DNA from 4 places in the Agrobacterium sp. CG160-95 genome. Region 2 is predicted to be linked to each of the others. Evidence: riboswitches for the same ligand, from Rfam matches in the RefSeq annotation. Region 2 holds a riboswitch; each other region holds the start of a gene.
What was found. A riboswitch is a leader RNA that binds a small molecule or an ion and turns the genes downstream of it on or off. The one in region 2 is predicted to bind cobalamin.
Positions count from the first base shown of each region.

Region 1: it holds a riboswitch for cobalamin, as region 2 does, so the genes downstream of both, ACQZ63_RS20980 (DUF1636 family protein) here and ACQZ63_RS08960 (ABC transporter substrate-binding protein) in region 2, are expected to answer to the same signal.
Region 3: it holds a riboswitch for cobalamin, as region 2 does, so the genes downstream of both, ACQZ63_RS22245 (DUF1852 domain-containing protein) here and ACQZ63_RS08960 (ABC transporter substrate-binding protein) in region 2, are expected to answer to the same signal.
Region 4: it holds a riboswitch for cobalamin, as region 2 does, so the genes downstream of both, nrdH (glutaredoxin-like protein NrdH) here and ACQZ63_RS08960 (ABC transporter substrate-binding protein) in region 2, are expected to answer to the same signal.

Region 1 is NZ_JBNWDU010000006.1:285,937-293,555, reverse strand. It holds gene ACQZ63_RS20990 (cobyric acid synthase) at 1-1,360, opposite strand, end outside; gene cobO (cob(I)yrinic acid a,c-diamide adenosyltransferase) at 1,362-1,979, opposite strand; cobalamin riboswitch at 2,107-2,321, shown strand; gene ACQZ63_RS20980 (DUF1636 family protein) at 2,477-2,863, shown strand; gene cobW (cobalamin biosynthesis protein CobW) at 2,860-3,897, shown strand; gene cobN (cobaltochelatase subunit CobN) at 3,903-7,253, shown strand; gene cobG (precorrin-3B synthase) at 7,250-7,619, shown strand, end outside.
Region 2 is NZ_JBNWDU010000002.1:489,248-496,866, forward strand. It holds gene ACQZ63_RS08940 (cupin domain-containing protein) at 34-390, opposite strand; gene ACQZ63_RS08945 (2-hydroxyacid dehydrogenase) at 417-1,340, opposite strand; gene argE (acetylornithine deacetylase) at 1,365-2,489, opposite strand; gene ACQZ63_RS08955 (GNAT family N-acetyltransferase) at 2,701-3,579, shown strand; cobalamin riboswitch at 3,619-3,854, shown strand; gene ACQZ63_RS08960 (ABC transporter substrate-binding protein) at 4,020-5,051, shown strand; gene ACQZ63_RS08965 (FecCD family ABC transporter permease) at 5,048-6,076, shown strand; gene ACQZ63_RS08970 (ABC transporter ATP-binding protein) at 6,073-6,873, shown strand; gene ACQZ63_RS08975 (pseudoazurin) at 6,870-7,352, shown strand; gene ACQZ63_RS08980 (class I SAM-dependent methyltransferase) at 7,526-7,619, opposite strand, start outside.
Region 3 is NZ_JBNWDU010000007.1:169,032-176,650, forward strand. It holds gene ACQZ63_RS22240 (hypothetical protein) at 1-1,246, shown strand, start outside; cobalamin riboswitch at 2,033-2,245, shown strand; gene ACQZ63_RS22245 (DUF1852 domain-containing protein) at 2,349-3,326, shown strand; gene ACQZ63_RS22250 (methionine synthase) at 3,351-4,379, shown strand; gene ACQZ63_RS22255 (peroxiredoxin) at 5,043-5,597, shown strand; gene ACQZ63_RS22260 (SDR family oxidoreductase) at 5,587-6,372, opposite strand; gene ACQZ63_RS22265 (sugar-binding transcriptional regulator) at 6,396-7,355, opposite strand; gene ACQZ63_RS22270 (FGGY family carbohydrate kinase) at 7,376-7,619, opposite strand, start outside.
Region 4 is NZ_JBNWDU010000001.1:1,341,724-1,349,342, reverse strand. It holds gene ACQZ63_RS06695 (ROK family transcriptional regulator) at 1-1,023, opposite strand, end outside; gene ACQZ63_RS06690 (sugar ABC transporter substrate-binding protein) at 1,290-2,312, shown strand; gene ACQZ63_RS06685 (ABC transporter permease) at 2,536-3,618, shown strand; gene ACQZ63_RS06680 (ATP-binding cassette domain-containing protein) at 3,618-4,400, shown strand; gene ACQZ63_RS06675 (nucleoside triphosphate hydrolase) at 4,397-5,026, shown strand; cobalamin riboswitch at 5,158-5,381, shown strand; gene nrdH (glutaredoxin-like protein NrdH) at 5,638-5,859, shown strand; gene nrdI (class Ib ribonucleoside-diphosphate reductase assembly flavoprotein NrdI) at 5,872-6,270, shown strand; gene nrdE (class 1b ribonucleoside-diphosphate reductase subunit alpha) at 6,258-7,619, shown strand, end outside.

The sequences.
Region 1 (7,619 bases), on a different contig from region 2:
ATTCAGTGCCCTGCCCACCAAGCCGCTCAAGCCACGCCCCGCGTTGGCGGTCATCCGCAAACAGGCCGTGGATATAGGTGCCTAAGATGCGGCCATCGGGCGAAATTGCGCCATCGGCATGTCCGTCAATGGTCGAAAATGGCAGGTTGCCCGCGGCACCCGTCGTTTCCCCAACATGCATTTCATAGCCGGATAAGGGAATTCCGTCGAAACTCTGTCCCTGGACGGAAACGAGCCTCTTGTCGCCCGTCAAAACCGTCGTCACATCCAGCAGGCCCAACCCATCGACCGTCATTGGTGGTCCTTCGATGCCGTCAGGGTCGGCAACGGTTTTTCCAAGCATCTGGTATCCGCCGCAGAGACCGAGAACATAACCTCCGCGGCGCACATGTGCCTTGATGTCGATGTCGAGGCCTGCATTTTTCAGCGCGGCGAGATCAGCTATGGTGGATTTCGAACCGCAGAGCAGAACCAGCCGGCAATCGGCGGGAATGGTCTCGCCCTGCCGCACTCGGATCAGCTCCACATCCGGCTCCATGTCGAGCGGATCCAGATCGTCGAAATTGGAGATATGCGGCAGGATCGGCACGGCAATGCGGATTTTCGCGCCGGGCTTTTGTTGCGCCGGGCCGGTAAGCCCAAGGGCGTCCTCCGCCGGCAATTTCGCAGCATCGGAAAAATGCGGCAATAGCCCGATGGACGCCCAGCCGGTCTTTTCCGCGATCATCCGCATGCCGTCTGAAAACAGCGTAGGGTCACCGCGAAAGCGGTTCACGATGAAGCCCTCTATCATCGCGGCATCATCGCGTTCGAGAACGGTTTTTGTGCCCACGAGGCTGGCGATGACCCCGCCCCGGTCGATATCGCCGATCAGAATCACGGGAGCATCCGCGGCGCGGGCAAAACCCATATTGGCGATGTCGTTGGCGCGGAGGTTGATTTCGGAAGCACTTCCCGCCCCTTCCACCAGCACCAGATCGGCCTGTTGTTTCAGGTGCTCGAAGCTCTCCAGCACACGCGGCATCAGCCCGGCTTTCATGTGCTGATAATCGGCAGCCTTGGCATTGCCGACAATTTTACCCTGTACGACGACCTGTGCGCCGGTTTCGCTCTGCGGCTTTAAAAGCACCGGGTTCATGTGAACCGACAGCGGAACGCCTGCAGCCCGCGCCTGCAGCGCCTGCGCGCGACCGATCTCGCCGCCATCGGCAGTGACCGCCGCATTGTTCGACATGTTCTGCGGCTTGAACGGCATGACGGACAGGCCACGCCTGACGAAGGCGCGGGCAAGGCCAGCCACCATCAGCGATTTGCCGACATCCGAGCCGGTTCCCTGAAACATCAGCACACGTGCACTCATGTCAGTATTCTATCCCGGCCTGCGCCTTTACGCCTGCCTTGAAGTGATGTTTGACGAGGGTCATTTCCGTCACCATGTCGGCAGCGTCGATCAACGGCTGTTTGGCGTTGCGGCCGGTAACGATGACATGCAGATCGGATCTACGGTTGGAAAGCGTTTCGACGACCTCTTCCAGCGGCAGGTAATCATAGCGGAGCGCAATGTTCAGTTCGTCGAGAACCAGCAATCCGATCGTCTCGTCGGCCATCAGTGCTTTCGCTTCCTCCCAGGCCTTTGTAGCTGCCGCGACATCGCGCTTCAGGTCCTGCGTGTCCCAGGTAAACCCCTCGCCCATAGTGCGCCATTCCACCCTGTCGCCGAACAAAGTCAGGGCCTGCTGTTCACCCGTCGACCATGCGCCCTTGATGAATTGCACGACGCCGACCCGCCGCCCGGTGCCGAGCATGCGCAAAGCAAGGCCGAAAGCGGCCGTGGATTTGCCTTTGCCAGGGCCGGTATTGATCATCAGCAGACCTTTTTCGATGGTCTTTTCCGCGACTTCGGCATCCTGAACCGTCTTGCGGTTGACCATTTTCTGCCGGTGGCGTTCGGCTTCGCTGTCGCTGATATCGCGTGTCATCGCGTTTTCCTTCTCGTCCAGAGGCGCGGGACCTTATGCCCCCGCCATTCGGAGCGGCGACTATACTCAATTTGCCGCACCCGGCAATCGACAAGCCGGCAGCATTGACCGTCACGCCCGTTCAGCCTAAGGGTAAGGCACTGACGGTCTTTTCCCGGCAACGGGAAAAGCTAAGAGGGAACACGGTTCCACCCCATACCGGGTCATTCCGTGGCTGCCCCCGCAACTGTAAGCGGTAAGCCCGCACTGTGAAGCCACTGGACCATAAAATTGGTCCGGGAAGGTGGTGCAGGGTGTTTTAAAGCCGCAAGCCAGGAGACCTGCCGTTTCAGGAAAAAACGTCTCCCGGGCGGGGTGCTCCGGTCAGCCGGTCGAATTGAATTGCAGCCGCGCTTTTCAGTGCGCTGTTTTCGACATCCGCACCCCGACGAGTTTAAAGGCGCGGAAAGCGGAACGGTTTGGATATTACCACAACATCTTCTTGTGCGGACGGGACAATGGAAGCCAACACAGCTTCTGGCGTGGTCGTTTTTGTCTGCCGAAGCTGTCGCGACGACACCGATCCCAATGCGGAGCCGCGCCCCGGCACCATCCTTGCGGAAGCTGCCATCGCAAAAGCGCGTGACTCCGGCATCGATGTTCGCTCCGTCAATTGCCTTGCCAATTGCAAACGCGGCCTCAGTGCCGTGCTGCGCGGTGCCGATGGCTGGTCCTATGTATTCGGCGGGCTGACGCCCAACGATGCGGAAGACCTGCTCACGGGCGCGCAAATGCTGGCCGCCTCCGCAGATGGCCTGATGCCCTGGCGCGGCCGCCCCGACACATTGAAGCGCGGCATGGTGGCGCGCATTCCCCCATTCGATTTTACCGAGGAGAGATCATGAGCACCCTTCTGGACCGCGTTCCCTGCACCATCGTCACCGGCTTTCTGGGGGCTGGAAAAACCACGCTGCTGCGCGGTCTCCTCGAAAAGCTTGATGGCAAGCGGCTTGCCATCATCGTCAACGAATTCGGTGATATCGGCATCGATGGCGATATCCTCAAGGGATGCGGCATTGAGAGCTGCCCGGAGGAAAACATCGTTGAGCTGGCCAATGGCTGCATCTGCTGCACGGTGGCGGATGATTTCCAGCCGGCCATCGAGCAGATTCTGAGCCGCCAGCCGAAGGTGGAGCATATCCTCATCGAGACCTCCGGCCTTGCCCTACCCAAGCCGCTGGTGCAGGCATTTCAATGGCCGGCCATCAAGAGCCGCGTGACGGTTGACGCTGTGGTGGCTGTTGTGGATGGCGCTGCCCTTGCCGAGGGTCAGGTGGCGCATGACATGGAAGCCCTTGCCGCCCAGCGCGCAAATGACGAAGCCCTCGATCACGACGATCCGGTCGAAGAGGTTTTTGAGGACCAGATCGCCTGTGCCGATCTTATCGTGCTGACCAAGGCGGATCTGCTCGATAGCGCCGGTCTGGAAAAGGCGAAGGCTCATATTCTCGAGCATTTGCCGCGGGCCGCAAAGATCGTCGTCGCCTCGAATGGCGTCATCGATCCGGCCGTGCTGATCGGCCTCGGTCTTGCGGTTGAAGAGGATATCGAAAACCGCCGCACCCATCACGATGGTGAACTCGACCACGAACATGACGATTTCGACAGCTTCGTCATCGACCTGCCGGCCGTGACCGATCCGGAAGCGCTGGCGGCTCGTATCGCCGAGACAGCGGCTGCGGAAAATGTTCTGCGCATCAAAGGTTTCGTCGAAGTATCCACCAAGCCGATGCGCCTGCAGGTGCAGGCAGTCGGTAGCCGCGTCAACCATTATTATGACCGTCCCTGGGCGGCCGGTGAAGAGCGCCGCAGCCGCCTCGTCGTCATAGGCGAAAAGGGCCTCAACCGCGAAAAGATCGAACAGATGCTGGCCGCCTGATAGAAATGCACATTCTCGCCACCACATCTTCGTCTCTGGACGACCTGATCGAGCCGGTTGATCTCAACCAGCCGCGATCGGATGTGGTGATGCTGTCTTTTTCGGCAAGCGATCTTGCCGGGCTGGAACAGGCATGGCGGCAGGCAGAGGGCGCGCTTCCGTCCCTGTCCGCTGCCAACCTCTCCGAGCTTCGGCATCCGATGTCGGTCGATCTGTGGATCGAAAAGACGGCCGAACATGCCCGTGTCATCCTTATCCGGATTCTCGGCGGCGCGGAACGCTGGCGCTATGGCGTCGATCAGCTCAGCACGATGGCGCGGCGACGTGGCATAAAACTTATGCTCCTGCCGGGTGAATGCAGTGAGAGAGACGAAAAGCTCGAAGCGGCCTCGACTGTTGATCGCCAGACGTTGGCGTCCGTCCTCGCCTTCTTCCGCGAGGGTGGGCGGGAAAATATGGACCGGCTTGCCATTGGTCTTGCTGCCCTTGTAAGTGGTGGCGCATGGCCAGATATCGAGGCTCAACCGCTGCCGAAAGCCGGCTTTTACCGGCCGGGTAAAGGCGTCGTGGATCAGGCGGAAGCCTGCGCCGGTTTTCCCGCCGGTGCAGCTGTCCTTCCCATTCTCTTTTACCGCTCCATGCTTCTTGCGGCCGATGCGGCGCCCGTGGATGCGCTTTTTAATGCGCTCTCTCAGCGCGGTTTTGCGCCATTGCCGATTTTCGTCAGCGGCCTCAAGGATGGGGAGGCAATTCGCTTTCTCGAAACCGTACTGCCCGAACTCCAGCCCGCCGCCATCGTTGCCGCCACAGCTTTTGCCAGTCAGATGGATGACAGCGGTAAAACCCTGTTTGATCGCCTCGGCGTGCCGGTGTTTCAGGTGGTTATGGCGACGACGCGACGGGACGGCTGGGCGGAAAATGCGCGCGGTCTCAACCCTTCCGATCTTGCCATGCATGTGGTTCTGCCGGAACTCGATGGCCGGATTCTTGCTGGCGCAATCTCATTCAAGCAGGTGCGGACTGATGGCGGTATCAGCCTCATCAATGTACCGGAGGCTGATCGCGTCGAACAGGTGGCAAACCGAATCGCTGCCTTTCTGCAATTAAAACAGTCCACGCCACAGGAACGGCGGATCGTCATTCTGATGCCGGATTATCCCGGTGCTGCGCCAGGGCGCACGGGTTATGCCGTTGGTCTCGATGTCCCGCAAAGCGTGCTTGAAATGCTGCGCGATCTGGCCGCGGCAGGATATGTGGTTTCGGATATTCCCGAAACGGCGCGGGCTTTGCTGGATTGTGTCGAGCAGCAGGAAGCGGCTGTCGGACTTTCAGACTATCGTGATTTTCTTTTGGGTTTGCCTGAAGGGGTTGCCGCCTCCGTGGATAGCACGTGGGGTTCGGCCGAACAGGACGACGCACTAGCCGACGGCGCATTCCGTTTTCGCGTCGCCCGTTTCGGCCAGATATTCGTGGCCCTGGCACCGGATCGTGGGCGAAATGAGGATCGGCGGGTGGATTACCATGACCCTGCCCTACCGCCACGTCATGCGTTGGTCGCTTTCGGCGCCTGGATGCAGCGTGTCGCAGGGGCGCATGCCATTGTGCATGTCGGTGCGCATGGCACGCTGGAATGGCTGCCCGGCAAGACAGTTGCGCTTTCCCGCGATTGTTTTCCTGAAATCGTCACCGGGTCTTTGCCGGTGGTCTATCCGTTCATCGTTTCCAATCCGGGCGAAGCGGCGGTTGCCAAACGGCGGATCGCTGCCGTCACGATCGGCCATGTTCCGCCTGTGCTGGTAGATGCCGGGCTTTCGCCGGAACAATCGGCTCTGGAACAGCTCGTCGACGAATATGCGCAGGCGGATGGGCTCGACCGCCGCCGCCGCGACCGGCTGGCGAAACTGATCGTAGAGAAGGCGCTGGAAACCGGTCTTGCGGCGGATGCCGGTGTCGGTGCAAAGGACGATGCCGATGCGGCGCTGTCGCGCATCGACGCCTTCCTCTGTGACCTGAAGGACTTCGCCATCAAGGATGGCCAGCATGTTTTTGGCCGCAGCCCCGAAGGCGAGACCGATCTTCTGAGGCTTGAAAGTGCTGCGGCGGAAAAAACAGCGCTGCTTGCCGCGCTCGATGGCCGCCATATTGTCCCCGGTCCTTCCGGCGCACCCGCGCGCGGGCGTCTCGATGTCCTGCCGACGGGCCGCAATCTTTATGCTGCCGATCCGCGCACCATGCCGACGCCGACGGCTTTCGAGCTGGGCCGCATGGCGGGCGAAGAAGTGCTTCGGCACCATCTGCAATCCCATGGCGACTGGCCGAAACATCTGGTTTTTGATCTCTGGGGCAGCGCCAGCCTGCGCAATGGCGGCGAGGATGTGGCGCAGGCGCTGCATCTGATGGGGGCGAGACCGATCCATGACCTGGCGACGGGCCGCGTCACAGGCATCGAGGTTCTGCCGCCGGCCAGTATCGGGCGGCCGCGTGTCGACGTCACATTCCGGATTTCCGGCCTGTTCCGCGACATGTTTCCGGCGTTGATCGCTCTTCTAGACGCCGCCGCCAAGGCCGTCGCGCGGCGGGATGAAGCGCCGGGTGACAATCCGCTGGCGGAAGAAGCGGCGGCACTCGGGCATATACCGGCACGCATCTTCGGCTCCGCACCCGGCACCTATGGTGCGGGCACTGAGGAGAAACTCGCCAGCGGAAAATGGGAAGAACGTGAGGAACTAGGGCAAGCCTATCTGGATGCGGCAAGCCATGCCTTTGGCGGTGCGGATGGGCTTGAGATTTTCGAGGATGCCGATTTTGTCGAGCTGGTACGCCGTGCCGATCTTCTCGTTCACACCGGTGACGATCCGGGCCGGGATCTTCTCGACGGCTCGTCAGATGTCGCTTTCATCGGTGGTTTTTCCGCCGCAAAAGCACTCCTTGGCGGCGTTGCCAATATTGTGGCGCTGGATACGACCGATCCCGCGCGTCCGCGCGCGCGATCCATTTCGCAGGCGCTGACGCGCGTTGTTCGGGCCCGCGCCGTCAATCCGCGCTTCATTGCCGGCCAGATGCGGCACGGCCCGCGCGGGGCGGCAGAATTTGCCGAGACGGTTGACCGGCTGATCGGTTTTGCGGAAACCACCCATGCGGTACCCTCCTCGCTGATCGAGGCGCTTTACGACGCCTATTTGGGCAATGAGGACGTGCGCGATTTCATCCTGCGGGAAAATCCGAAAGCGGCGGAGGTCATGGCGACGCGCTTTTTATCCGCCCGTCGTCGCGGGTTGTGGCACAGCCGCCGCAATGCGGTGGATGCGGAACTTGAAATGCTGATCCTGCCCCGTTCTGAAAAGGTCGGCGCATGAGGACGGCCCCTTCCGATCCGGTCCAGCCGTTTGGCCGCCGTGGGACGTGTCCGGCCTTATCGACCCCGATGCTGACCGGTGACGGATACCTGTCGCGTATCGCATTCGAGGCAGACATTACGCCCCGCGATATGATCGCGCTTTGCGATCTTGCCGAGCGGCACGGCAACGGGCTGATAGACATCACGGCACGCGGCAGCCTGCAATTTCGCGGCCTGACGCGGGAAAGCGCCTGCGACCTGGAGAATGATGTTCTGGCGCTCGGTTTGCCGCTTCGCGACGGACTGGCAGTCGAGACCTCACCTCTTTCCGGTCGGGACGATCGGGAAATCGCCGATGGCAGTGCCATTGCGGATGAGATTCGCA
Region 2 (7,619 bases):
TCAGCCGGGATGCCAGGCATGCTGTTCGGCAAATCATCCGTTCACGGTCACATAGATCTTGCGCACGGTTTCGATTGTCTTCCAGACGCCAACGAAACCGGGCTTCATGACGAAGCTGTCGCCCGCCGTGTAACGCAGCGGCGCGCCGCCCTCCGGTGTGATCTCGATAACGCCTTCGAGAATGTGGCAGAACTCGAATGTCTCGCCCTTGATCGAGCGGCTTTCGCCGGGGGTCGCTTCCCAGATGCCGGTATGCACGGTGCCATCACGGGCTTCATCTAGCGGCCAGGTTTTGAACGACGGGTCGCCGGCGATGAGGCGTTCGGGCAGGGCCTTGGAGGCTTTCGGTTCAAAGGTGGGATTGGTGTCGATGGTCTTGAGGAGAGACATGGGTGTCCTTTCTTGGAACGGTAGGATCAATATCCGCGGCTACGGTCAACGAGGCCGAGCGGTTCGAGACCGGATTCGTATCGTTTGATATTTTCGACGACGGTGCGGGCAGCGGAATGGGGCTGGGTGACGCTGGCAATATGCGGCGTCAGGAGAATTTTCGGATGGGTCCAGAAGCGGTGGTCTTTGGGCAGGGGCTCCGGATCGGTAACGTCAATCACCGCACCTGAAAGCCTGTCGCTGTTGAGTGCATCGAGCAAAGCGTCATGATCGAGCTGTTTGCCGCGCCCGGCGTGAACCAGAGCAGCCCCTTCGGGAAGCATCCCAAGACGCTCGGCGTTCAGAAGCCCCGTGGTCTCTTCGGTGAGAGGCAGCAGGCAGACGAGAATATCGCTGGTGGAGAGAATGGATTTGAGGCCGTCGTCGCCATGATGGCAGGTGACGCCATCGATCTGACGCTGTGAGCGGCTCCAGCCGGAAAGCGGAAAGCCGAAAGGTTTCAGCCGCTCCAGCGCCGCAACGCCTAGCATACCGAGGCCGAGAACGCCCACCCGGCACTCTTCCGCCTGACGCTGGGGCAGGGCATTCCACAGTTGCTGGCGCTGCTGGTTTAAATAGACTGGCAGGTTGCGGTGGAGGGAAAGTACGCCGAGGCAGATATATTCCTGCATCATGCGGATGATGCCCTCATCCACCATGCGTACGACCTTTACCGTCTCAGGGATCGCCTCGATGTGAAACTGGTCGACACCCGCGCCAATCGAAAACAGGACTTCGAGATTGCGATACCGGGCAATGTCCTGTGGTACCGTCCAGGTGATGAGGTAACGGACTGCATCGGGATCGACAGTTGATGCATCCATCGAAAACGGCAGATCAGGCAGTTCTGCAGCTAGGGCCTGCCGGAAAATCTCGCCGCGCTTGGCGTCGGAATTGAAGAGAAACGTCATCTGAAATCTATGCTTCCCGAAGGTTCAAGCCGCACAGCGGCTTGCGAGTGTTTCCAGCATCGACTGGCAGGCCGAAAGTTCGCCCGTCGTTATGAACTCGTCCGGCTTGTGGGCGCGGCCGATATCTCCTGGTCCGCAGATGATGGCGTCGATGCCCGCCGCCTGGAACAGCCCCGCCTCCGTGCCGTAGCTGACGGCGGCGAGACAGGGGGTGCCGGTCAATTCCTCCAGAAACAGAACAAGGGGAGCATTGGCTGCAAGCGAAAGCGCCGGATAATCGCTCATAGGCGTCCACTCGATATCGACACCCTTTGCTGCAAGAACCTCGACGCTTGCGCGAATCGGCCCGAGCAGTTCAAGCGGCGATATGCCGGAAATCGCCCGCGCTTCCAGCTCGATGGCCGAGAAATCGGGGATGATGTTGATCGCCTGGCCGCCCTTCATCGTGCCGATCTGCAGCGAGGAATAGGGCGGCTCGAAAGTCGCTTCAAAGGGGCCTTTCGTCAGCTCATGTGCCGTCTCCACGGCCTTTGCCATGATGCCGGTCATCAGGTGAATGGCATTCACCCCCTGATCAGGGCGGGACGAATGGCCGGAACGGCCACGGATGGTAATGCGAGCTGCTGCTTTGCCCTTGTGTGCACGAACCGCCCGCATATTGCTCGGTTCGCCGATAATTGCGCCCGCCGGTGCGGCGCACAGTTCAGGCAATCTGGCGAGAAGATGCGGAACGCCACGGCAACCCGCCTCTTCGTCATAGGAAAAGGCGATATGCACGGGACGTTTCAGCGCCATGCGCGAAAATGCAGGCGCCGCGGCGAGAACCGTGGCCAGAAAACCCTTCATGTCGGTGGTTCCGCGCCCGTAGAGACGATCATTTTCCGCCCGCAGTGTAAAGGGATCGGAAGACCATTCCGGCTCGCTGGCGGGTACGACATCCATATGGCCGGACAAAACATAGCCGGCGCGATCGGCCGGGCCGAAGGTGGCGAAGAGATTGGCGCGGTCGCCCTCCGGTCCCGCAAGCAGCGATACTTTCGCGCCGTGGCTTTCAAGATAATCGGCGATCCAGCCGGCAATATCGCCATTGGCGGTTCCAACGACCGACGGGAAACCGACGAGACGCTCAAGGATTTCGATTGCGTTCAATGGTCGTCTCCGCTGACCGGATTGTCATCCCGAAAGCTTAGAATGGCCTGCCACGTTTATCTGCTGAAATGCGAATGATTTCGGTAGATTGTTGTGACCTTCCAGTGCTTTCAGAAAATTCGTGCTGGCGTAACCGGCTACCGTCGGATGTCGTGGGCTAGGCCGGGACCGGATGAAGGTTGTGAGCCGTAGGGGATGAGGGCCGTTGGTTATGGACCTGCTCAAAGTCGATAGTTTCGAGCTGCGGACCGTGGATATCGCGGACGTGGATGCCGATCATCTGCATGCACTCTCCATGGCCGTCGGATGGCGATATCACGCGAATGAATGGTGTTTTCTGCGGCAATGCGGCGTGGGTCTCGCTGCGCTCGATGAGATCGACCGTGTTGTCGCAACCGCGATGCTCTTTCCCTATGATCAGGGGTTTGCGACGCTTGGCATGGTCATTGTTTCCCCCCGTTTGCAGGGGCAGGGCGTAGCACCATGGCTTGTGCAGAAACTTGTCGCGAAATTCCCCACTGTCTCCCTGCGGTTGAACGCGACGGGAGCGTCGCGGCGGTTGTTTTCAAGGTTGGGTTTTGCCGGTGATACGGAAAAAGTATATCTGTTCCGGGGAAGGGCGAATTGCCTTTTCGAGATACCGCCGCCCGGCAGAAAACAACGAATAGAGCCGTTATCCGCAGATCATCTGACTGATGTGGTGGAACTAGACCGGGCGGCTTTTGGCGTTTCGCGCCGGAACGTTTTACAGCGACTTTTGACGCAGAATGCGGGTTACGGTGTGTTTGAGGCGGACCGTCTTACCGCTTTTGCGCTGCGCCGTGCGGCGGGGCGGGGCCACATTATCGGTCCGGTCGTTGCGGGTGCGGACATGGATGCGATTGCGCTTGTGAGGCGGCATTTTACCGATCTGGACGATGAGCTGGTGCGTCTCGACACCATCAGCGACAACAATCTCTTTATTGATTTTATTGCGCAATCCGGGCTGGTGGTGATTGAAACCCTTACCACGATGTCCAAAGACGCGCCGCAACCGGCGCCTTCCGGCGCTACAAAAATTTTCGCGTTGGCGGGTCCGTCTTTGTGCTGAGCTGCAGCACTATCGCAATTGACGCCCCGGCGCTTGCCCCTTATGTCAGAAAGCGACGGTTCCTGAAGCCGAAGGGCAAAGGGATTAATAGGGAACATGGTGCGGGTGATTTCTATCGCCCAATGCCGTGGCTGCCCCCGCAACTGTAAGCGGATTGCCGCTCATCCTCGTGACGCCTGAAACGCGTCATGCCACTGCACCCTTCAAGGTGCGGGAAGGCAGATGAACGGCGCATATTCGTGAGCCAGGAGACCTGCCGTCATAATATTGACCATCGTTACGGGCGGGGATGCCCGGAAGAGGAGCTGATTATGACCTTTCCGTCCGCGGAAACGTATTTAGAGTCCCGTTCTCCATCTCCACACTTGTTGTCGCTCTGTCACTACGCGTTTTGACGCGCGGCCTGCGGATCACGCCACTTTATTTAGACTGGAGAACATATGTTTCATTTCAAACGCCTGCCGGTTTCCGCCGGTCTTCTGGCTGTCGCATTAGCGGCCTTGCCCGCCGGTGCCGCTCAGGCTGCCGAAACCACCTATCCGCTGACGATCAATAGCTGCGGCCACGAAATCACCTTCAAGCAGGCGCCCGCCCGCACAGTATCGGTCGGCCAGAGCACGACCGAGGTTCTCTATCTGCTCGGCGTGGCCGACAAGGTGGTAGGCACGGCGCTGTGGATCGGCCCGGTTCTGAAGGGTTACGAAGACGCCAATGCCAAGGTGGAGCGGCTTGCCGACAATGATCCGAGCTTCGAGGCGGTGGTTGGCAAGAGGCCGGACCTCGTGACGACGCAGTTCCAGTGGCAGATCGGTCCCGAAGGCGTTGTCGGAACACCGGAGCAATTCGCCGAACTCGGTATTCCCGTTTATACCTCCCCTGCCGATTGCATGGGCAAGGACAATTCCGGCGGCGGCGACGGCGTGCGCAAGTCCGTTTTCACCATGGACCTGATCTACCAGGAGGTCCGCGACCTTGCGAAAATTTTCAACGTGCAAGATCGCGGCGAGGAAGTCGTTGCCGACCTGAAAAAGCGTGAGGAAGCCGCCCGCGCCAAGATCGCTTCGGCGAATGGCAAGATTTCAGCAGTCTTCTGGTTCTCCAGCGCCGAGTTGGATATCGATCCTTACGTGGCGGGCCGCAATGGTGCGCCGGGTTACATCATGTCCGCGCTCGGACTGAAGAACGTTATCGAAAGCGATGAGGAATGGCCGACTGTTGGCTGGGAAACCATCGCCAAGGCCAATCCGTCCGTGATCGTTGCCGGCAAGATGGACCGCCGGCGTTTCCCCGCCGATGATGTCGCCGTCAAGCTCAAGTTCCTCGCTACCGATCCGGTTGCCAGCATCATGCCCGCCGTCAAGGCGGCCCATGTCTTCGAAATGGACGCGCAGGCGATGAACCCGACCATCCGCACGATCGAAGGCATTGAAACGCTGGCCGAGGCGATTTCCACAGCCGGTCTCGCCAAGTGAACGGTCTTTCCGTCAATCTCGGCAGGGCGGGTCTGGCTTTTGCCGCACTCGCCCTGCTGCTCGTCGCACTGATGGCCGGTGCGGCCATCGGCGAGACTGCCATTCCGTTCGACGTGGTGGCAAAGACCATTGCCAATCGTGTCTTCCATGCGGGTTATCCGCTGGAGCCGCTGGATGAGGGCATCGTCTGGAGTTACCGCCTCAGCCGCGCCGTTGTTGCCGCGTGCTGTGGCGCCTCGCTGGCGCTGGCCGGTGCGGTGCTTCAATCACTTCTGCGCAACCCGCTCGCCGATCCCTATATCCTCGGTATTTCCGCAGGCGCCTCAACCGGGGCCGTGGCCGTGGCGCTTCTGGGCTTCGGGGCGGGGTTCCTGACGATGCCGGCCGGCGCCCTGATCGGGGCTTTTGTGGCTTTTTCGCTTGTCAGCCTTCTGGCGGTGCGGGCAGGGCACGGCAACAGCGCCATCATCTTGGCGGGGGTCGCCGGTTCGCAACTGTTCAACGCCATGACGTCGTTCATCGTCACCAAATCCGCCAATGCCGAACAGGCGCGCGGCATCATGTTCTGGCTGCTGGGCAATCTTTCGGGCGTGCGCTGGCCGGATGTCTGGCTGGCTTTGCCGGTCAGTATTGCGGGTCTAGGGGTGTGCCTCTGGTACGCACGCGCGCTTGATGCTTTCGCTTTCGGCGGTCAGGCAGCAGCTTCGCTCGGTATTCCGGTGCGCCGGGTCTATGCGGTGCTGATCTCGGTTTCGGCGGTCATGACGGCAGTCATGGTGTCGCTGGTCGGTTCCATCGGCTTCGTCGGTCTCGTCATCCCGCATGCGGCGCGCATCTTCGTTGGCGTTCGCCACGGCATGTTGCTGCCGGTGACGGCGCTAACCGGTGCAATTTTCATGATCATCGCAGATATTCTTTCGCGCACCGTCATTCCGGGGCAGGTGCTGCCGATCGGCGTGATCACTGCGCTGGTCGGCGCGCCCGCCTTCGCCTTCATTCTCGGGCAGAAGAGAGGCCGGTCATGAAATTATCCGCCCACGATCTGCATTTTCATGCCGGCAATCTCGACATCGTGCGCGGTGTTTCGCTGGAGGTCGCCCCGGGCGAGTTTCTGGGTATCATCGGGCCGAACGGTTCGGGTAAAAGCACGCTGCTTTCCATGCTGGCCGGCATTCGCATGCCGCGTCGGGGTCATGTCATGCTTGGTGAGGAACGGCTTGCCACATTCGGGCGGCGCGAACTTGCCCGCAGGCTGGCCTTTGTGGAGCAGCAGGCCGAAACCACCGAGCGCATCAGCGCGCGACAGGCCGTGGAACTGGGGCGCACGCCCTATCTCGGCCCGCTTTCCGCATGGTCGCCAAAGGACGATGCCATCGTCGATGCGGCGCTCGGAAATGTCGATATGGCGGACAAGGCCGAGCGAAACTGGCATCACCTTTCCGGCGGCGAACGCCAGCGCCTGCACATTGCCCGCGCATTGGCGCAGGAGCCGCATATTCTGCTGCTGGACGAACCAACAAACCATCTCGATATCGGCCACCAGATCGGCTTGCTCGATCTGGTGCGCAGGCAGGGACTGACGGTTGTGGCGGCGCTGCATGATCTCAATCACGCCGCCATGTTCTGCGACCGCGTCGCCATCATGCATCGCGGTGAAATGATCGCTGTCGGCCCACCGCGCGAGGTCCTCACCTCTGCGACCATCGCCGATGTGTTCGGGGTGCAATCCGTCGTCACCACGGATGAAAGCGGATTTTCACATATTCGTTTTCTGCCGGCCCACGGTGCGGCCGATCACGCAAGGAAAGCAACGGCACGATGATGAAATTGAAAAGACTTGTAAATCTCCGCTTTGGCGCGCGACAGCTTTGCGTTTCCGCGGGACTTGCCATGGTTGTGGCCACAGGGTTTTCCATTCAAGCCGGAGCCGAGACCTTCGAGGTGAAGATGCTGAACCGTGGCGAAAAGGGCTCCATGGTGTTCGAGCCCGATTTTCTGGAGATCGCTCCCGGCGACCGCGTGCGCTTCGTGCCGAGCCACAAGAGCCATAATGCCGCGACGATCGATGGTATGGTTCCCGAAGATATTGAAGGTTTCAAAAGCCGGATCAACGTCGAATTCGAGACCGGTTTCGAAAAGCCAGGCTTTTACGGCATCAAATGCTCGCCGCATTACGGCATGGGCATGGTTATGCTGATCAAGGTGGGGGACGCGGTTTTGCCGCAGAGCTACAGGACGGTAGAGGTCCCAGGCCGGGCGAAGCCGCGCTTTGAGGAGCTATTCGAGCGGGCGGAAAAATGAGGTCCCTGCATCGCGTTTTCATGCGTCATGCACGACTAGATCCGGCATCCAGCCACGGCGCGTCTGCACCGTGAGAAACTATTATTAAGCGATCAAGGACTTGGTCGCACTGGACCCTGGATCACATCCGGGGTGACGGAGAGCTGGGCGGCAGCTTGGTGGCTTTGGTCGCCCTATCCCTTGCCGGACGTGTGCGGCTTCACGGCGCATATTGCATAACGGTGCTGCAATCCCCGCAAAATGCCTTTCAGCAGACTGAAATTTTTC
Region 3 (7,619 bases), on a different contig from region 2:
GACCTGCTTCACAACAGGAGTGGTCGCTGCTGGCGACGGGCGCACCGGTTCCGGATCAGTTCGCGACCGCCTTGCTGTGAGCTTGTGTGCGGGTCTCGTTGGGAAGATGGACAAATCCACCCCCCCCTTCATATTTCGGAGCTTTGAGCCTGCACCGGGCGGTAAAGCGCTTGATCCCGCTCTTTCAAATGCGGGTTTCACCTATGACAATGCCCTGGCGACGATTGCCCTTTTTTCCTGTGGCAACGATGCCGAAGCGAAAAGGGTTGCCGACGCGCTGCTGCTCGCCGTCAACAACGATCGCTATTACAGCGATGGCCGCCTGCGCAACGCCTACCGTTCCGGCCCCGTTGCGAACGAAAACGATGCTATGCTTTTGCCCGGTTTCTGGAGTGAGGCCAGCAAGACGTGGGTCGAGGATGACTATCAGGTCGGCAGCGCAACGGGCAACCTGGCCTGGGCGGCACTTGCGCTTCTCACTGCCAGTGAACGATTAAGCAATCCGTCCTATGTGCAGGCAGCGACCAAACTCATGCGCTGGATCGATGCGCATACGGCGGGCGTCCGCGATATCGGCTACACAGGTGGCACATTCGGTCATGAGCCTGCACCGGCAAAACTCGAGTGGAAATCGACGGAACATAATCTCGATGTGTATGCCGTTGCGGGTTGGCTCGCCGAAATTGAGGGAGCGCGCGCCTGGCAGGCGATGCGGGACAAAACACGCAAATTTCTTGATGCGATGTGGAATGAGCAGCAGGGACGGTTTTACGTCGGCAGCCTACCCGGAAGCGACACACCCAACTCGAGCCAGTCCGGAATAGATTCCGAGCTCTGGCCCATTCTCGCCGTGCCGGAGTTTCGGGGCCGCAGTGGGCGTGTTCTACATTGGGTTGATCGGCATTATGCGGTTGCGGGAGGTTTTGATTTTAACGACGATCGGGATGGTGTGTGGCTGGAAGGTACGGCCCAGGCCGCGCTGGCATTTCAGCAGGTCGGCGATGCCGAGCGGGCCGAGGCGCTGCTTGCCACCATCGCCGCACAAATATCTCCCGATAACCTGATCTACGCGACAGTCGGGGACGAACTGACGACCGGGCTGATGATCGGGCCGACCTCGACATTTGCCGACTTCAAATATTTCAGGTTGCCGCATGTCGGGGCCACTGCCTGGGCAATCCTTGCAGCGAAAGGCTGGAACCCTTTTCTTAGAAAAAGCGGTTGTATTCGTCTTTGTGAGGGATAATCGTCCGTCTCGGCGGCAGCAGGAGGATATTGCTCCAGGCCGTTGCGCCGGAGATTGAAAACTGGGACGCATGACGCTGCTGAAAGCGGCGAAAAGCGTAAAACCGCAACGTTGACTGCCGACTAGCAGTTCCAGTGATTCAAGCCTGACGGTACGATTAACCAAGCCGAATACCGCCCACTGCCAGACCTGTCAGATGCCCGGTGCGGATCGGAACTTCCTGTGCACCTTCAACGACATGGGGCGGTTCCAAGGCCCGAGCACAAATTCGGCGGTGCTGTTGCGGATACGCGCCCGTGATGTTATCGGCCCGCAATTTAAGGGTGCTTGCCTTCGCTCATTCGTTATTTAATTCAAACGCCGATCCCTTTATTAGCGCTGCGCCGGCACAGTAGGGCATGTCCGAATAGCATCCCAACCTCCGGCGAGGCCGCTTCAATTAAACGCCTGTGGCAGGCGAAATCATGCGCGCCTTCTAGCTGCCCCAATTGCCTCCTGAACCGTCGATCGACGTACTGGCTCTTCTGGAGCGACTAAGTCTGGCGGAACGCGCTCTGGGCGCCTGGACGGTATCACCAGGCTGCTCCCGCACTAGGAACTATTCGTGGTGTGGTCTGATCCTTTCAAGTGCGTGGAGCGAGACGTTTGCCACGGCCAGGTCCGCGTATGTGAGAATCGCCTGACAACGCCGAATGCAACCTACTCGGCCGGAACCGACAATGGAAACGTAGACTTAAGGACATAAAGATATCGTTATATGATGTTGACCGATGACGTGGCTTACAATATGGTCGTCACGCCTAAGGTTCCCCAGTCGTTGCACGCAACGTGCCGGGGCTAAGAGGGAAGTCGGTGCTCCGTGTCATACGGAAAAGCCGACGCTGCCCCCGCAACTGTAAGCGGCGAGCTGAAGTCCAATATGTCACTGGTTTACCCCGGGAAGACGGACGGAAGTGATGATCCGTGAGCCAGGAGACCTGCCTTTGGTGAAATAACGTCCACGGGCGGGGTGTCCCAGTGTGCCGTAGCAAAGGCTGCATTGTCGCGGCCCGTCTTGCTATGCGTCCGCAGACCCATGCCCCCAACTTTATAGGGGCACAACATGTCTCAGACCTGCATTTTTACGATCACGAGCGTACCCTTCGATGAGGACTATCGTCCTTCAGAAAATACGCGCATCACCACCAATTTCGCCAATCTGGCCAGGGGCGAAAAGCGGCAGGAAAACCTGCGCAATGTCATGCGCATGATCGACAGCCGCTTCAACGCCCTCGCTCACTGGGATAATCCCAAATCGGACCGATACTCGGTCGAGTTGGAGATCATTTCGGTCGACATGAGCTTCGATGTCGCAGGTGAAAAATTTCCCCTCATCGAGATACTGAAGACGACGATCATCGATCACAAAACCAGTGAACGTATCGACGGCATTGTGGGGAATAACTTCTCCTCCTATGTGCGAGACTACGACTTCAGCATTGTGCTGCCGGAGCATAACAAGAGCGTTCCTGCCTTCAGCATTCCGGCCGACTTCGGCGACCTGCATGGAAACCTGTTCAAGTCTTTTCTGCAGTCGGATGCCTACCGCTCGTACTTTCGCAAGCCGCCGGTCATTTGCATCAGCGCCTCGACCAGCAAGACCTATTACCGGACCGAAAATCATCACCCCGTGATGGGCGTCGAATACCGGCAGAATGGGTTCTCGTCCACCGACCAGTATTTCGGGAAAATGGGATTGCAGGTTCGCTACTTCATGCCTGCAGGCAGCGTTGCGCCGTTGGCCTTCTACTTTGTTGGGGATTTGCTGGGCGACTACTCCAATATTGAGCTAATCGGCGTCATCAGCACGATGGAAACGTTTCAGAGAATTTATCGCCCCGAAATCTACAATGCGAACGCAGCAGCCGGGACATTTTACCAGCCCAACCTGAAGCACCAGGACTATTCGCTGACCCGGGTCATTTACGATCGCGACGAACGAAATCGCTTGGCGGTGGATCAGGGTAAGTTCACCGAAAAACACTTCATCAAGCCATACCGCGCCGTCCTTGAGCAATTGTTTGCTCACCGCCCCGCCTGAGCATCACTTAGAAGAGGTCCCATCGTGAAGAAACTTCTCCCCACATCGACCGCTGGCAGCCTGCCGAAACCCTCCTGGCTTGCGCAGCCCGAAAAACTGTGGTCGCCCTGGAAGCTGGAGGGCGAGGAATTACTGGAAGGCAAGAGAGATGCCCTGCGCCTTTCACTGTACGATCAGCAACAGGCCGGCATCGACATCGTCAGTGATGGCGAGCAAACACGCCAACATTTCGTCACGACTTTCATCGAGCACCTCGACGGGGTCGATTTTGCAAAACGCGAGACAGTCAGAATTCGCGATCGCTACGATGCGAGTGTCCCGACAGTCGTCGGCGCAGTGTCTCGCCAGAAGTCCGTGTTCGTCGAAGACGCCAAGTTTTTTCGCCAGCAGACCAAACAACCCATCAAATGGGCTTTGCCGGGTCCGATGACGATGATCGATACTCTCTTTGACGGCCATTATAAGAGCCGTGAAAAGCTTGCCTGGGAATTTGCCGGGATACTCAACGAGGAAGCAAAGGAATTGGAGGCTGCCGGCGTCGATATCATCCAGTTCGACGAACCTGCCTTCAACGTATTCTTTGACGATGTGAATGACTGGGGTGTTGCCACTTTGGACAGGGCAATTGAAGGGCTGAAGTGCGAGACCGCCGTCCATATCTGCTACGGTTACGGCATAAAGGCCAATACGGATTGGAAAAAGACACTCGGGTCAGAATGGCGGCAGTATGAGGAAACTCTCCCCAAGCTGCAGAAATCCGGCATCGGTATGATCTCCCTCGAATGCCACAATTCTCATGTCCCAATGGATCTTCTGGAACTTGTTCGAGGTAAGAAAGTGATGGTCGGGGCCATCGATGTGGCAAGCGATACCATCGAAACCCCGGAGGAAGTCGCTGCAACGCTGCGAAAGGCGCTTAAGTTTGTCGACGCAGATAAACTTTGCCCCTGCACCAATTGCGGCATGGCCCCCCTGTCTCGTCGTGTGGCAAGAGACAAGCTGAATTCCTTGAGCGCAGGAGCTGAGATCGTCCGAAGAGAGCTCACTGTTTAGTTTTTTGATAGTCTGAACCTGCGGATGGCTGCCGTTCGCCGCCACCGCGCCCATCGCGACACACGCTGGGAGACTTACGAATGGCTATAAGGTCACGGCGCGGATCATCCTGAGAGCTTCGACGGATGTCCGCCTCTTGGCGCAAAGCTGCCAAGACCGCCTGTTCTCTAAAAATCGGCCCTGTTTCTGCTGAGTGTTTGCGCCAAACGTCTCGGTTGGAAGACATTTATTCCAACGCCACCGACGTCTTCGTGACTTTTGCCAAACAGAACAACTTCCCAGACGCCGAAAATCTCGGGAGCACGACGGCCGCTAAGATCGCCGAAAAAAGTGGGTCTCAGTCAGCAGGACGTATTTGCCGAGAGCAGCAATTGCCTTTTGGAAATGGGGACAGTGGTGGCCATACGGTAGCAGCGATCCCAAGATAAAGAAGCCGTTGCCTCAGAACATCGCTTCAGCGGAAATTCCAAAACGATACTATCGGCCAGAGACTTGGCAATCAGTGACTTTGTCAAATCGAATGAAGGTGTGGCGTTCGTATTCCATCAAGGCTGAAGGCGCGAATCGCTACGGCAGCTTTGCACCTGCGCACAAGACATTGCGGTAGTATGAAAATCGGCTAACTTCGCAACGTCGACAGACAGGAAGAGCAACGAGGTGGCAATGATTGAACCCGGCGGGGATGAGCAATTAGTTACCCCACGTGACGACGGAGCAGCCAGGCATTTACCCGGGATGGAGTTGCCTGGCATTGGTTTGGCTGCGACGGATGGCACGACCGTCGATCTGCGTGAGCCGGGGTTAACCGTGGTCTATGCTTACCCCCGGACAAGCCCGCCCGGAGGAAAGGCGATTGACGGATGGGACGCAATACCCGGCGCGAGGGGATGTACACCGCAGTCCTGTGCCTTTCGTGATCATTTCGCTGAACTGAAGGCATTGGGAGCAACGCGTCTGTTTGGCCTTTCTACGCAGACCACGGAGTATCAGCGAGAGGCAGCAGAGCGGCTTCACCTGCCGTTTCCTCTGCTTTCCGATCATTCACTCCTTCTGGTGTCAGCCCTCCGCCTTCCAACTTTCCAGGCTGGAGGCCTGACACTGCTCAAGAGGCTCACGATGATTATCGAAACGGGCGTTATCAAGCATGTCTTTTACCCGGTCCATCCGCCAGAGAAGAACGCAGATGCCGTCATCGATTGGTTGAGTGCTACGACATGATCAGCCCGCCATCGACATTAATTGTCTGGCCGGTGATGTAGGCCGCATCCTCGGAGGCGAGAAACGCCACCAAGGCTGCCACTTCGGCTGGTGTTCCTGCGCGGCGCATTGGAATGTTGCGCACCCATTCGGCCATGAGTTCGCCGGGCTTGTAGTCACCGAGCATCTGGCCCCAGACTCGGTCGTTATAATCCCACATTTCGGTGTGGATGATGCCGGGGCAAATGGCGTTGACGGTGATGCCTTCGGGCGCCAGTTCCTTGGCCAGACTTTGCGTCAGGCCGACGACGCCGAATTTTGAAGCGGCGTAGTGGGGGGTATAGATAAAACCCTGGCGGGCCTGGCCGGAGGCGGTGTTAACCAGGCGGCCCTTGGTGCCACTTGCGCGGAAGCGGCGGATCGCTTCCTGGCAGCACAGGAACGCGCCCTTGGTGTTGACATCGAGGTTGAAATCCCACTGTTCCTGCGTCAGCTCCTCGATCTTGGAGATGGTGATGACGCCGGCGTTCTGGACCGAGATGGAAAGCGGACCGATTGCCTCTTCGGCTGCGCCATAGGCCTCGCGCACCGCCGCCGCATCCCGCACATCGAGGATCACGCCATGGGTGACTGAGCCGGTTTCGTCCGCCAGCTTTTTGGCGGCGTCATTAGTGTCCTTGTCGACAGAGGCGATGGCGACTTTCGCGCCTTCCTCGGCAAAACGGCGGGCGATGCCGTAACCGATGCCCTTGTTGCCTCCGGTCACGAATACGGATTGACCTTCAAAGCGCCTCATGTCTCCTCCTTATGGGATAACGGCTATGTTTCTGTGCCGACCAGTCGTTCGGCGGTGAATTTGTCGGTGACAAGGACATCGATCACGCCGGTTCTGAGCGCACCGGCGATCGCCTCGGTTTTTTTCGAGCCGCCGGCGAGTGCAATGACGCGGTCGACATTGGAGAGGTTCTCCAGCGGAAGGCCTATGACCCGGTCATCGAGCGGTGTCTTGACGGGCTTGCCGTCCTTGTCGAAGAACCTGAGCGAAATATCGCCCACGGCGCCCGCCTGTGCGAGATCGGCAAGCTCCTTGGCGGAAAAGATATTGCCGGAACGTGCAAGAAGCTCCGATGGCTCGACGGCGCCGACACCGACGATGGCGAGCGTGATAGAACCGAAAAGATCGATGGTTTCGCGCACGAAGGGATCGGCCAGCATCAAAAGCTTGGCCTCGCGAGAGGTGGCGACGCCGGGGACCGGCAGCAATTTCGGTTCGGCCTCCGTCAGCCGCGCCAGCCGGGTGGTGATCTGGGTCGCGTGCGTCTGCACGGAAGGATCGCCCATGCCGCCCAGCGTCTGGACGATGTAACGCGCTTTGGCGCCCTTCAGCGGATGGATGTTTTCCACCATCTTGAAGATCGTCTGGCTCCAGCTGGAAACGCCGATGATCTCGTTTTGCGACAGCGTCACCTCGAGAAAATGCGCGGCAGCCTCGCCGATGCGGGCCATGATCGCGCCGTCGCGATCCTCGCTGCAATCGACGACAATGGCTTCCGGCAGGTCGAAGCGTTCGCGAAGCTGTGCTTCAAGATCGCTATAGGTACCGGGCGGCGGAATGATGCTGGTGCGCACGATACCTTCCGTTTCGGCACGCTTCAGCATGCGCGAGACGGTGGCCTGCGAAAGATTGAGATGTTCGGCAATCTCCGCCTGCCGCCTGTGCTCGCTGAAATACATCTGCGCCACGCGGGATATCATCCGAAGTTCGTTGATCCTGCCCATAAGCCCTCCAGGGTGAATTTTTATTCACCCTTACCCGACGTCACAGGTAACGTCGAGCGCGCAATCGCGTCGCGCCAGACGGCAAGCCGTTGCCTGCCGTCACTGGACGAAGGCGGGATGGCGTTGCCGTGACTGTTGAGCGCGGCGATGGCGTCGAGATCGCTCCACAGACCGAGGGCGAGGCCGGCAAGATAGGCCGCGCCAAGTGCGGAGGCTTCCGGCGCGTCACGCTGGATGACGGGGTGGTCCAGCATGTCGGCGACG
Region 4 (7,619 bases), on a different contig from region 2:
GATGATGACGCTGGAAAAATCGATGATGGAGGCTGCAGCGATGACGGCTTGCGCAAGGGCCGCGGCCGTTTTTCCGATCCAGCTTTCCAGCGGCTCGCCGAAATCGATCCATTCATCCGGCGAGAACCACAGGGGACGGGGATCGATGCCGCGTTCGCGCAACATGTTTTCCAGAACGAAGATGGAGGCGATTTTCAGAAGCTGGACCGTGTTGCCGTCCTGCCCCTGAACTGGCAAGGGGCCGATTGCACCGGCGGTGCCCGTCTTTCCGGAAAACAGTGCGGAATTTAAAACGACACCGCCACCGATGAAGGATCCGATGAAGATATAGAGAAAATCGGGGTAGTTCTGGCCTGCACCAAAAACCAGTTCTGCACCGCAGGCACTGGTCGCATCGTTCTGCAGGAAAACCGGATAGCTGACGCCATCCGCAATTTCGGCACGGATATCGACGTCGCGCCAGCGCTCCATCTCATTCTGCGGGGCGCCCACCTCCTGCGCCCAGTTCCACAATTCGAACGGTGCGGCAATGCCGACACCGGCAATTTTTTGCCGTTCGGCCGGAGAGAGCTTGGACTCGAGTTCCGTGATACCCTCGATGACGAATGGCAAAATCCATTCCGGCATAGGATAAGGGTAAGTTCTGCGGAGCTTCAGCTTGATCCGGCCGACGAAATCCATCAGCACCAGATCGACGCTGCGACGGCCGATTTTCACGCCAAACGAGAAGACGGCATCGGGATTGAGGCGCATCGGCGTCGAAGGCTGCCCGACTTTGCCGCGCAGTCTTTCGCCACGGATAAGAAGACCGTCACTTTCGAGCGAGCGCATGATGACCGAGACAGTCTGCGCCGAGAGACCGCAAAGCCTGGATATTTCGGCTTTCGACAAGCCGCCGTGGCGGCGCACCAGCGACAGCACAAGCCGCTCGTTATAGGCACGCACCCCGATCTGGTTGGCGCCGCCGCTCATATCCATGTTGGTGGACGGCGCGGGCGGCGCCGTCTCGACAGATTGTCTCATAGTTTCATCCTCCCGCCCGCCATATCCGCCGCGACCGATACATGCAGGCTTTATGGCAATCTTGCTATCGCAACGTTAAACGACGCCGCGATATTCCTCCCTGCCGCTTGTTAGAATGCCATACGGAATTAATAATTCAATCGGATTTATTTATTGACAGCCGTTTCCTTTGGTGGTTCCATCTGTGTCAACGGTCGCTGTTCTCGGAGGAGACGAGATCGTCGGGTAACCGTCACGGTACTCAAACATTCAATGGGAGGATTACAATGAAGACGACTGTTTCCGCTCTTCTGGGCGCGCTTGCGCTCGGCGTTTCTTTCGCGTCCGTCGCGTCCGCCGCCGATACTTCGGTTTGCCTGATTACCAAAACCGACACCAATCCCTTTTTCGTCAAGATGAAGGAAGGCGCAACCGCCAAGGCTAAAGAACTTGGCGTGACGCTGAAGTCCTATGCCGGCAAGATCGATGGCGATTCCGAAAGCCAGGTTGCCGCGATCGAGACATGCATTGCCGATGGCTCCAAGGGTATCCTGATTACCGCATCGGACACCAAGGGCATCGTTCCGGCCGTGCAGAAGGCGCGCGATGCCGGTCTTCTGGTCATCGCGCTCGATACACCTCTCGAACCCGTTGATGCCGCTGACTCCACTTTCGCTACCGACAATCTTCTGGCCGGCGAGCTGATCGGCAAATGGGCTGCTGGCACCCTCGGCGACAAGGCCAAGGACGCGAAAATCGCCTTCCTCAACCTCACGCCTTCCCAGCCAACCGTTGATGTTTTGCGCAACCAGGGCTTCATGAAGGGCTTCGGCATCGACGTGAAGGACATCAACAAGATTGGTGATGAAGACGACAAGCGTATCGTTGGTCATGATGTTACCAACGGTAACGAAGAAGGCGGCCGCTCTGCGATGGAAAATCTGCTGCAGAAGGATCCGACCATCAACGTCGTTCATACCATCAACGAACCTGCAGCTGCCGGTGCTTACGAAGCGCTGAAAGCCGTCGGCCGCGAAAAGGATGTTCTGATCGTTTCCGTCGATGGCGGTTGCCCTGGTGTCAAGAACGTTGCGGAAGGCGTGATCGGCGCAACGTCTCAGCAATACCCGCTGCTGATGGCGGCACTCGGCGTGGAAGCCGTCAAGAAGTTTGCCGATACCGGTGAAAAGCCGAAGCCGACCGCAGGCAAGAACTTCTTCGACACCGGCGTAACGCTGGTAACCGACAAGCCGGTCAAGGGTCTCGATTCGATCGACACCAAGGAAGGCCTGAAGAAGTGCTGGGGCTGATACTTCACCGTTGAAATCGGCGGGGGGCAATTTGCCCCCGCCCTTGAACCGGAATGGTTTAAAAGAACGATCTGGGTGATCGGACAGGAACAAACGAGCGCGCCCGGCGTCCGTGGACGCAACTGAGGCACGCTTCTCAACAGTTTGAATCTACGCATTGTCCCCTCTGGAAAATAATCCCGGGTTCGGGGCTGATGCGATGGAGCGATCGGGAGGAAAATCCATGAGCGATCAGCCAGTGCGGGCTCAACCGCATAATGAATTTGAAAAAGTGCTGTCGGGAAGTTCGACCCAGGTCGCTGCTTTCGATACGCACAACAAGAGTTTGCTTGAAAAATTCCAGCACTTTCTGCATTCCAGCCCGGCGGCCGTACCGCTGATCGTTCTGGTGTTGTCGCTGGCTGTCTTCGGCATGACCCTGGGCGGCAAGTTTTTCTCGGCCTTTTCGCTGACCCTTATCCTTCAGCAGGTGGCAATCGTCGGCATCGTCGGCGCGGCACAGTCGCTGGTCATTCTGACAGCAGGTATAGATCTTTCGGTCGGTGCGATCATGGTCCTGTCCTCCGTCGTCATGGGACAGTTTACGTTCCGCTATGGTTTGCCTGCCGAACTCTCGATTATCTGCGGTCTCGCAGTCGGCGCATTTTGTGGCTTTATCAATGGCGTGCTGGTTTCGCGCATGCGGCTTCCGCCCTTCATCGTTACACTGGGCATGTGGCAGATCGTGTTGGCCACCAATTTCCTCTATTCGGCCAACGAAACGATCCGCTCACAGGATATCGTCCAACAGGCGCCCATTCTCCAGTTTTTCGGCAACAATGTCCGCATCGGCAGCGCCGTCTTCACCTATGGCGTCATTGCGATGGTTCTGCTGGTTGCCCTGCTCTGGTATGTGCTGAACCGCACCGCCTGGGGTCGACATCTCTATGCAGTGGGTGATGATCCCGACGCAGCCGAACTGGCCGGCGTTAACGTCAAGCGCATGCTGACGACCGTCTACACACTTTCCGGGCTTATCTGCGCCTTCGCGGGCTGGGCTCTCATCGGCCGCATCGGCTCGGTATCGCCGACCGCCGGTCAGTTCGCCAACATCGAATCCATCACCGCAGTGGTCATCGGCGGCATATCGCTGTTTGGCGGACGCGGCTCGATCATGGGCATGATCTTCGGCGCGCTGATCGTCGGTGTCTTCTCTCTCGGCCTGCGACTTATCGGAACAGACCCACAATGGACCTATCTGTTGATCGGCGTCCTTATCATCTTGGCTGTCGCAATCGACCAGTGGATCAGAAAGGTAGCAGGCTGATGGCAAAAGAACCTATCCTCACAGCACGCAATCTCGTTAAACGCTACGGTCGTGTGACTGCGCTCGACAATGCCGATTTTGACCTTTATCCGGGCGAAATCCTCGCTGTCATCGGTGATAACGGTGCTGGAAAATCCTCTCTCATCAAGGCGATTTCCGGTGCGGTGACACCCGATGAAGGGGAGATCAGGCTGGAAGGCAAGCCGGTACAGTTCCGCTCGCCGATCGAGGCGCGCAAGGCTGGTATCGAAACCGTTTATCAGAACCTTGCGCTGTCTCCCGCATTGTCCATAGCCGACAATATGTTTCTCGGCCGTGAAATCCGCAAACCCGGTATTCAGGGAAGCCTGTTCAGGGCACTGGACCGTCCGGCGATGGAAAAGTTTGCCCGTGAGAAACTCTCTGAACTCGGCCTGATGACGATCCAGAACATCAATCAGGCGGTGGAAACCCTCTCCGGCGGCCAGCGCCAGGGTGTTGCGGTGGCGCGTGCAGCCGCCTTCGGCTCCAAGGTCGTCATCCTTGACGAACCGACGGCGGCGCTCGGCGTCAAGGAAAGCCGCCGCGTTCTCGAGCTTATTCTGGATGTGCGCGCGCGAGGGCTACCGATCGTTCTCATCTCGCACAACATGCCGCATGTTTTCGAGGTTGCTGACCGGATTCATATTCATCGGCTGGGCAAGCGTTTGTGCGTCATCAATCCGAAGGACTATACCATGTCCGACGCCGTCGCCTTCATGACGGGCGCCAAGGAAGCGCCAAAGGAAACGCTGGCCGCATGACGCTGAAGCTTGAAACGATCGTCGAAGACGTTCTTCGGCGGGCAGAGGGTAAATCTCGTTTTATCATTGCCATTGCCGGTCCCCCTGGGGCCGGCAAATCCACGCTGGCGGATGCCCTGTGCGGTGCCCTCTTGGCGCGCGGCGAGGCTGCGGCTGTCCTGCCCATGGACGGCTTCCATATGGATAACGGTATTCTCGAAGAACGGGGGCTCTTGCCGCGAAAAGGCGCACCGGAGACCTTCGACGTGCGCGGCTTTCTTGATATCGTCTCCGCAGTTCGTCAGGGCGGGCAGGAAGTTCTTGTCCCGGTTTTTGACCGCTCCCGCGAAATTGCCATTGCCTCCGCTCGCGCCATCGCGCCAGAAACACGCTTCATCCTTGCCGAAGGCAACTATCTGCTGTTGAACGAGGCGCCGTGGACGAAGCTTTCCGGCAGCTTCGATCTTGCCGTCTTCGTAGGCCCATCCGTTGCGGTGCTCGAGGAACGCCTGCGGGATAGATGGCAGGGCTATGGTCTCGATGCGACCGAGATTCACGCCAAACTGTTCGAAAATGATCTTCCCAACGGAAAGCGGGTGATTGAGAACTCCCGCCCCGCCGATATTCGCATCGATATCTGGGAATAACCCGCTGCTTCCGTCCGTAGGCGGCATGGAGCATTCACCGTTAAGCCTTTGTTGACCATGTGTTGAATCTTTTTGATCCACAGGGTGGGGCTTTAGCATGTCTAATTATTGACGAAAAAAATTCATCATATACTATATGTGGTGTTCAAGGTTCTTTCGATTCGCAAGCGTCGGGAGCTAAGACGGGAATTCGGTGCGTAACACCATTATGGTGAAGCAATGCCGAAACTGCCCCCGCAACTGTAAGCGGTTAGCATCGTTCCGATTTGAGCCACTGGCGCTAAAAGCTCCGGGAAGGTGGGAATGGATGTTTTGACCCGTAAGTCAGGAGACCTGCCTTGAGCGAAAACGTCCACGGGCGGGGTGTCCGGAAGGAAGGTGTATGACGCAAATGAATTGCGTGCGCCCTTTTCTGCCCCCTCCAGAACAAGCTTCGGGGTGAAGTCATGCCAGTGCATTTTTATAAGTTTCTACGCTCGTCGGCGTAGACAGAGATCTTACGCGGCCTCACCCGCGCGCCTTGCCAGAATGACAGAACCATCGCCACCCGCTTGTGATTGCAGGCGGGCAATGTTGAGCCGTGCGTAAAAGCGGCTTCGAAAGAGGAAACAATGACCGTCACCGTTTACAGCAAACCCGCCTGCGTCCAGTGCACTGCCACCTATCGTGCGCTTGACCGCATCGGTGTCAGCTACGAGATCGTCGATATCTCCGAAGATGCGGATGCCCTCGATCGCGTTCGCGGCCTTGGTTACATGCAGGTTCCCGTGGTCGTTGCCGGCGAACGCCATTGGGCGGGTTTCCGTCCGGACATGATTGGCTCGATCAGCTGAGGAGGCGATGCGATGGGGCTGATCGTCTATTATTCCAGCCGGTCTGAGAACACTCATCGCTTCCTTCAAAAACTGGGGCGACGATTGCTTCGCCTGCCGCTCGGCGCCGAGGAAGACGTTCCTCACGTGTCGGAGCCCTATGTTCTCGTCACCCCCACCTATGGGGGCGGCGGCATGAAAGGAGCGGTACCGAAACCGGTTATCCGGTTTTTGAACGAGCCCTCAAACCGAAATCTCATTCGCGGCGTCATAGCGGCGGGAAATACGAATTTTGGCGCAGCTTTCGCATCCGCCGGAGATATCGTGTCGCGTAAATGCGCGGTGCCGTTTCTCTACCGCTTCGAGCTTCTCGGCACAGAGGAAGATGTCGCCAACGTCAATCATGGATTGGAACGATTTTGGACACGCTGACCTCAAGCGCGGTGCGCAACACGGATGCCAAACAACAAGTAACTGCCGCGCAGAAACACCTGGACGCGGGACTGGACTATCACGCGCTGAACGCGATGCTGAACCTCTACGATGAAAACGGGAAGATCCAGCTCGACAAGGACCGCCTTGCGGCACGGCAATATTTCCTTCAGCACGTCAATCAAAACACGGTGTTTTTCCATAATCTCAGGGAAAAGCTCGATTATCTCGTGACCGAGGGATATTACGAACAGGAGGTGCTGGACCAGTATTCCTTCAATTTCGTCCGTGACCTCTACGACGAGGCCTATGCCAGAAAGTTCCGTTTTCCGACATTTCTCGGCGCCTTCAAATATTATACGTCCTATACGCTGAAGACTTTCGACGGAAAGCGTTACCTGGAGCGTTATGAGGACCGCGTCTGCATGGTGGCGCTGGCTCTGGCGCGTGGCGACGAGCAACTTGCCCGCGATCTGATGGATGAAATCATTTCCGGCCGCTTCCAGCCGGCAACCCCGACCTTTCTCAACGCCGGCAAGAAAAGCCGCGGTGAGCTGGTTTCGTGTTTTCTGCTGCGTGTGGAAGACAATATGGAAAGCATCGGCCGGTCCATCAATTCAGCATTGCAGCTTTCCAAGCGTGGCGGTGGCGTAGCATTGTCCCTGACCAATATTCGCGAAGCCGGCGCGCCGATCAAACAGATCGAAAACCAGTCCTCCGGCGTGATTCCTGTCATGAAGCTGCTGGAAGATTCGTTCTCCTACGCCAACCAGCTTGGCGCGCGCCAGGGCGCTGGCGCGGTCTATCTGCATGCCCATCACCCCGACATCATGCGTTTCCTCGATACGAAACGTGAAAACGCCGACGAAAAAATCCGCATTAAAACCCTTTCGCTCGGCGTGGTGATCCCCGATATCACCTTCGAACTCGCGAGAAACAACGAGGATATGTACCTGTTCTCGCCGTATGATGTTGAGCGGGTCTATGGCGTGCCGTTTACCGAGATTTCCGTCAGCGAAAAATATCAGGAAATGGTCGCCGACAGCCGCATCCGCAAGAAGAAGATCAAGGCACGCGAGTTCTTCCAAGTCATCGCAGAAATCCAGTTCGAAAGCGGTTACCCCTATATAATGTTCGAGGATACGGTTAACCGCGCCAATCCGATCGCCGGCCGTATCAGCATGAGCAATCTCTGCTCGGAAATTCTACAGGTCAGCGAGGCGAGCGAATTCAACGACGATCTCTCTTACAGCCATATGGGCAAGGATATTTCCTGCAATCTCGGCTCGCTCAACATTGCTTCAGCAATGGATTCGGCTGATTTCGGCAAGACGATCGAAACCTCCATC